Regions from separate parts of the [Clostridium] celerecrescens 18A genome, predicted to be linked through region 1. Evidence: a T-box and tRNA genes for the amino acid it is inferred to sense, from the RefSeq annotation. Region 1 holds a T-box; the other holds one or more tRNA genes.
The links. The T-box of region 1 lies ahead of tyrS (tyrosine--tRNA ligase). A T-box ahead of a tRNA ligase gene usually reads a tRNA of that ligase, here a tRNA-Tyr.

Region 1 (3,263 bases):
ACATCTTGATGATATCCTTGATACCACCTTAATCCGGTGTAAGCCCATATTAAGCATTTATGAGAAGCTGAGAAAAGAATATGAAACTCTGCCTAAATTTGAATCTTACGATGAAAAGCTTCACTTTGCGCTTACCTTAAGAGATCCTGAGCTTTTGCCGTCCTGGCCATGAAGCATAAAAAATCCGGCTGGAACCAGCCGGATATATTTTTTCTTATTTAGCAATTACTCTTACAAACTTTTTCTTACCGCGTTTTACGATCATCCCATCTCCGGAAAACTGTTCTTTTGCAAAAACGGCTTTCACATCGGAAACAGTTTCGCCTTCTACGGTTACTCCTCCCTGTTCCACATTGCGTCTTGCTTCGGAACGGGTAGGAGCCAGACCGGATTTCTGTAGAATGGCCAGGATGTCAATGCTTCCGTCCGTAAAATCTGCCTCTTCCAGCTCACAGGTCGGCATATCTGCCGCATTGCCGCCGGTAAACAGCGCTCTGGCACTCTCTCTTGCTCTTTCCGCTTCCTCTTCCCCATGAACCAGATTGGTCAGCTCATAGGCAAGGATTTCTTTTGCTTCATTTAACTGGCTGCCTTCCCAGCTGTCCATCTCGTTAATCTGCTCAATGGGAAGGAAGGTAAGCATACGCAGGCATTTTAACACATCTGCATCGGCAATGTTTCTCCAGTACTGGAAAAAGTCAAAAGGAGTCGTCTTTTCCGGATCAAGCCATACAGCGCCGGACTGGGTTTTCCCCATCTTATTTCCCTCGGAATTTAGTAGCAGGGTGATGGTCATTGCATGAGCATCTTTTCCCAGCTTCCGGCGGATCAGCTCTGTGCCGCCAAGCATATTGCTCCACTGGTCATCTCCTCCAAACTGCATGTTGCAGCCGTAACGGTTGAACAGCTCATAGAAGTCAAAGCTCTGCATGATCATGTAGTTGAATTCCAGGAAGCTTAAGCCTTTTTCCATACGCTGCTTATAGCATTCCGCGGTCAGCATGCGGTTGACGGAAAAATGGGGGCCAACCTCTCTGAGGAAATCAATGTAATTTAAGTTAAGAAGCCAGTCTGCATTATTAACCATAAGAGCCTTTCCTTCCGAAAAGTCGATAAAACGGCTCATCTGCTTTTTAAAACAGTCACAGTTATGCTGGATCGTTTCCACTGTCATCACCTGCCGAAGGTCGCTTCTTCCGGAAGGATCTCCAACCATACCGGTTCCGCCTCCGATCAGGGCGATGGGCTTATTGCCTGCCTCCTGAAGGCGCTTCATTAAGCACAGGGCCATAAAATGACCAACGTGAAGGCTGTCGGCCGTGGGATCAAATCCGATGTAAAATACGGCTTTTCCTTCATTTACCATTTTGCTGATTTCTTCTTCATTCGTCACCTGGGCGATCAGGCCGCGGGCTTTCAATTCGTCATAAATTTTCATCATTATTCTCCTTTTTCATAAAAATAAGCCCCGTCCTATCAAAAGGACGAGGCTGAAGTCTCGTGTTACCACCTTAAGTTTATAAACAGCTCACGCTGTTTACCTCTTTAAGTACCTGATGCGATACTCTAGCACAATAACGGGTGCGGGAATCCGTCGCAGCCTACTTGGCATCAAAGCCGTTTGGTGCGAAGCTCAAAGATGTATTCACAACCCGTATCCCACGCGCCTCTCATCTGCCGGCTGCTTTCTGTGTGGTCCATCGTACTGCTACTTGTTCTTATCAACGCTTTTACTTGTTTATGAAGTTATTGACTAGTATATGTTGTTTTGTTTTATTTGTCAAGAGGGTTTTTTTCATTTTTTATTGGTCCGGATATGACAAAAAATGAATTGATTCCATGCAGGTAACCCGAAAGAAATGAAGCAATTATTAAGATTGGGATTACTTAGCAAACAAACGAAAGATTGTAGGTTTACACGATATGAAGTTATGGAATATAGTAAAAAATTTTGGATTATGGTAGAATGGATGCATCTAGAAATCTGAACATCACTGCAACAAAAAAGAGTAAAATAACGAATCCGGAAACAAACTGGGAGAAAACTTATGATCACGTTAACTAACAAACAGGCAAGAAATTTTATGCTTCTCAAACACGGGCTTCTGGGCGATCACAAATTTAACGGAAAACAGGGCGTCTTTGAATTTGTGCGCCAGGCAGGCTGTATTCAGTTTGATCCGGTTGATTCCTGTGGAAAGAATGCGGAGCTTACGCTGCAGTCCCGTGTCAAAGACTTTACGAAGCAAACGCTTTATGAACTGCTGTATAACGACCGAATACTTGTGGATTATCCCGATAAAAATCTTTCCATCATTCCCACAGAAGACTGGCCGTATTTTGAACGTTATCGGAATGCTGCACGGGAAGGCGGACGGCGTTTCAAAGAACTGAGGGAGCTGGAATCAAGCACGAAGGATTACATCCAGGCGAACGGATCGGTCGGCTCTGATAATCTCCCCATAAAAGGCAGCATACACTGGCACTCTTCCATTCATTGGAGCGGTAATTGGAGCGGCGATACCAACGCGTCACGGGCGGTGCTGGAGCAGTTATATTCTACCGGTGAGCTGATCATTCACCATAAAAAAGGATCTCGGAAGTATTACGACCTCACCCATAAACATCTGCCTGCCGAACTCCTCGACATTCCTGACCCGCTGCCGGATGAATTTGAGCATCAAAAATGGCGTATTCTTCGGCGGATAGGCGCGGTAGGGCTTCTATGGAATCGTTCTTCCGATGCATGGTTAAATATTTGGGGGCTTAAAACTCCTCAAAGAACTGAAATGTTCAAAGAATTGCTTGACGAAGGGAAAATTCTGCAAGTCAGTGTAGACGGCTTAAAAGATATTCTTTTCTGCCAGGCAGAGGATTTATCTCTTATAGATACTGTACTACAAACCGATACTTATAAACCACGCTGTGAACTGATTGCACCGCTTGACTGCATGATGTGGGACAGAAAGTTGATCCGTGCATTATTTGACTTTGAATATACCTGGGAAATCTATACTCCGGCTGACAAACGTAAATATGGTTTTTATGTTTTACCGATGCTTTATGGCAACCGTTTTATCGGACGTCTGGAAGCAGTCGCTGACATAAAGAAGAGTACGCTGGTTATCAAAAACATCTGGTATGAGGATGGAATCAGGCAAACAAAAAAGCTACAGGAAGCCATTATTGGCTGTTTGAAACGATTTGCTAAGTTTAATGAGTGTGATGTAATTGATTTTGCGTATCTGGATGTATGACTGCAT
Region 2 (3,263 bases), 4.2 Mb from region 1:
TGGAAGAGTCTTATGAAGGCTTTGAATCACCACATCCGCTCCAAGTTCTAAAGCTGAAACCGGAAATCCTCCATCTCTTCCAAAGGAAAAGTGTGCTCCATGGGCCTCATCCACAATGAGAGGCAGGCGGAATTTATGAACTACATCCGCTATGGCCTTAATATCAGATACAATCCCATCATAAGTTGGGGAGACAATAAACACCGCTTGAATCTTCCCATGACTCATCAACATTTCTTCAATTTTTTCCGGAATTAATCCACCTTGAATACCGAATTCAGGTATTATTTGTGGATAAATATATTCCACACTTAACTGATTGAGGAAAACTCCATAAAACGCTGACTTATGGCAGTTTCTGCTCATAAGAATAGTTCCACCCCTTGATACGGAACCACTAATAGCACTAAGTATCCCGCTGCTGCTTCCATTAACAAGATAATACGTTCTGTTACTACCGTAAACCCTGGAAGCCCATTCCATAGATTCCTTTAAAATTCCTTCCGGATGGTGCAGATTATCAAAACCATGGATCTCCGTTATATCTATGGAAAAAGGATTTGGAAAATCAGCTGCAAATAATCCATGATACTGCCTTTTATGTCCCGGCATATGAAAAGGATAAAAATCTGATTCTCCATATTCCATTAACTTCTTTAATAAATTCGGTGTATCATTCATAGTATGAACCGCCTTTCGTCTGCATAAACCACTGGGCTCATTCCCTGTTTTTTACATTTTTCTTCATAATTCAACTCTTTTAGTATAGCATCCTTATCCTCTCTTTACAATTTTTTCTCACAGCGCTATAATATAATTTTGGAAATGAAAAAGGAGATGGTTATATCATGAGATTAATCGAATTTAAGATGGAGCGTCCCGGTCTGGTTAAAGCCGGAGATGAAGTTCAGATCATAGAAAGGGAGGGAACCAGCAGCTATAGCTATATCATAGACCCTGCAGTGGCCATGTCCGGCTGTTACGTGGGACGAGACCGGATCAAATCTGATCACGGCATTGTAAAAGAAATAAAACACAATGACCGGGGATATTATGTGATTGTGGAATTTGATGAATAATCATAGCAAATAAAAAGCCCTGAAACATTTCTGTTTCAAGGCTTGTCATGAGACACCGGGGACTCGAACCCCGGACAACTTGATTAAAAGTCAAGTGCTCTACCACCTGAGCTAGTATCCCATATGCCCAAAGCCGGAATCGAACCAGCGACACGAGGATTTTCAGTCCTCTGCTCTACCAACTGAGCTATCTGGGCCTATGTACTTTCATTCGTACACGTTTTTGAAAAATTAGTCAAAAAAAATTGCGGGGGCAGGATTTGAACCTGCGACCTTCGGGTTATGAGCCCGACGAGCTTCCAGACTGCTCCACCCCGCGTTATTCAATTATAGTATATGCAGTGATTAAGATTTTAATCACTAAATGGATGGAGATGGATTCGAACCATCGAAGCGTGTCGCAACAGATTTACAGTCTGCCCCCTTTGGCCACTCGGGAACCCATCCATATTTTATTAAAGTGATGCAAGCCGATGATCGGACTCGAACCGATAACCTGCTGATTACAAATCAGCTGCTCTGCCAATTGAGCCACATCGGCACAAATCTTCTCATGCGTGTTGCTATGCATACTGAATGGGACCTATAGGGCTCGAACCTATGACCCTCTGCTTGTAAGGCAGATGCTCTCCCAGCTGAGCTAAGATCCCATATACAAAATTCAGTTATCAAACGACCCGGATGGGATTCGAACCCACGACCTCCGCCGTGACAGGGCGGCGCTCTAACCAGCTGAGCCACCAGGCCAAACCTTTTTGAAGGCTGTTGCATATACCCTCAAAACCACACATTGCTACATATCTATCTTCATCCGTTCTTTCCTCTTACCTAAACCAACCTGGTTAAGCCCTCGACCTATTAGTGACAGTCAGCTACACATGTTGCCATGCTTCCACCTCTGCCCTATCTACCTCGTCGTCTTCAAGGGGTCTTACTCTTGCGATGGGATATCTCATCTTGAGGGGGGCTTCACGCTTAGATGCCTTCAGCGTTTATCCCTTCCCGACTTGGCTACTCTGCCATGGCCTTGATAGCCAACAGATACACCAGAGGTCAGTCCATCCCGGTCCTCTCGTACTAAGGACAGCTCCTCTCAAATATCCTACGCCCACGCCGGATAGGGACCGAACTGTCTCACGACGTTCTGAACCCAGCTCGCGTACCGCTTTAATGGGCGAACAGCCCAACCCTTGGGACCTACTACAGCCCCAGGATGCGATGAGCCGACATCGAGGTGCCAAACCACTCCGTCGATGTGAACTCTTGGGAGTGATAAGCCTGTTATCCCCAGGGTAGCTTTTATCCGTTGAGCGATGGCAATCCCACTTTATACCACCGGATCACTAAGTCCTAGTTTCCTACCTGCTCCACCCGTCGGTGTCGCAGTCAAGCTCCCTTATGCCTTTGCACTCTTCGAATGGTTTCCGTCCATTCTGAGGGAACCTTTGAGCGCCTCCGATACCCTTTCGGAGGCGACCGCCCCAGTCAAACTCCCCGCCTGACATTGTCCCCCAGCCAGGTCATGGCTGCAGGTTAGAAATCCAATACCGCAAGGGTGGTATCCCAACATCGGCTCTGATAAGACTGGCGTCCTATCTTCACTGCCTCCCACCTATCCTGTACATGCAGTACCGAATCCCAGTATCAAGCTGGAGTAAAGCTCCATGGGGTCTTTCCGTCCTGGCGCAGGTAACCAGCATCTTCACTGGTACTTCAATTTCACCGGGTGCATTGTTGAGACAGCGCTCAAATCATTACGCCTTTCGTGCGGGTCGGAACTTACCCGACAAGGAATTTCGCTACCTTAGGACCGTTATAGTTACGGCCGCCGTTTACTGGGGCTTAAATTCAGAGCTTCGCGTTGCCGCTAACCCCTCCTCGTAACCTTCCAGCACCGGGCAGGCGTCAGCCCATATACCTCACCTTTCGGTTTTGCATAGACCTGTGTTTTTGCTAAACAGTTGCTTGAGCCTATTCTCTGCGGCCTGGTTTCCCAGGCACCCCTTATCCCGAAGTTACGGGGTCATTTTGCCGAGTTCCTTAACAATGCTTCTCCCGCCGGCCTTAGGATTCTCTCCTCATCCACCTGTGTCGGTTTACGGTACGGGCACATATCACACAATAGCGGCTTTTCTTGACAGCCCCTACGAAGACTTCCCTACTTGTGTTCGGTACGCGTCACAC

Region 2: it has a tRNA-Tyr gene. The T-box ahead of tyrS (tyrosine--tRNA ligase) is inferred to sense a tRNA for this amino acid. The anticodon was not compared.

The regions. Positions count from the first base shown of each region.
Region 1 covers NZ_PGET01000001.1:78,889-82,151, reverse strand. Annotated here, with positions in the region: gene H171_RS00435 (HD-GYP domain-containing protein) at 1-172, shown strand, start outside; gene tyrS (tyrosine--tRNA ligase) at 215-1,438, opposite strand; T-box leader at 1,478-1,734, opposite strand; gene H171_RS00425 (winged helix-turn-helix domain-containing protein) at 2,049-3,257, shown strand.
Region 2 covers NZ_PGET01000001.1:4,244,351-4,247,613, forward strand. Annotated here, with positions in the region: gene H171_RS19295 (aminotransferase class I/II-fold pyridoxal phosphate-dependent enzyme) at 1-681, opposite strand, end outside; gene H171_RS19300 (hypothetical protein) at 849-1,079, shown strand; tRNA gene H171_RS19305 (tRNA-Lys) at 1,128-1,200, opposite strand; tRNA gene H171_RS19310 (tRNA-Phe) at 1,204-1,276, opposite strand; tRNA gene H171_RS19315 (tRNA-Met) at 1,325-1,398, opposite strand; tRNA gene H171_RS19320 (tRNA-Tyr) at 1,445-1,526, opposite strand; tRNA gene H171_RS19325 (tRNA-Thr) at 1,548-1,620, opposite strand; tRNA gene H171_RS19330 (tRNA-Val) at 1,657-1,729, opposite strand; tRNA gene H171_RS19335 (tRNA-Asp) at 1,753-1,826, opposite strand; rRNA gene H171_RS19340 (23S ribosomal RNA) at 1,918-3,263, opposite strand, start outside.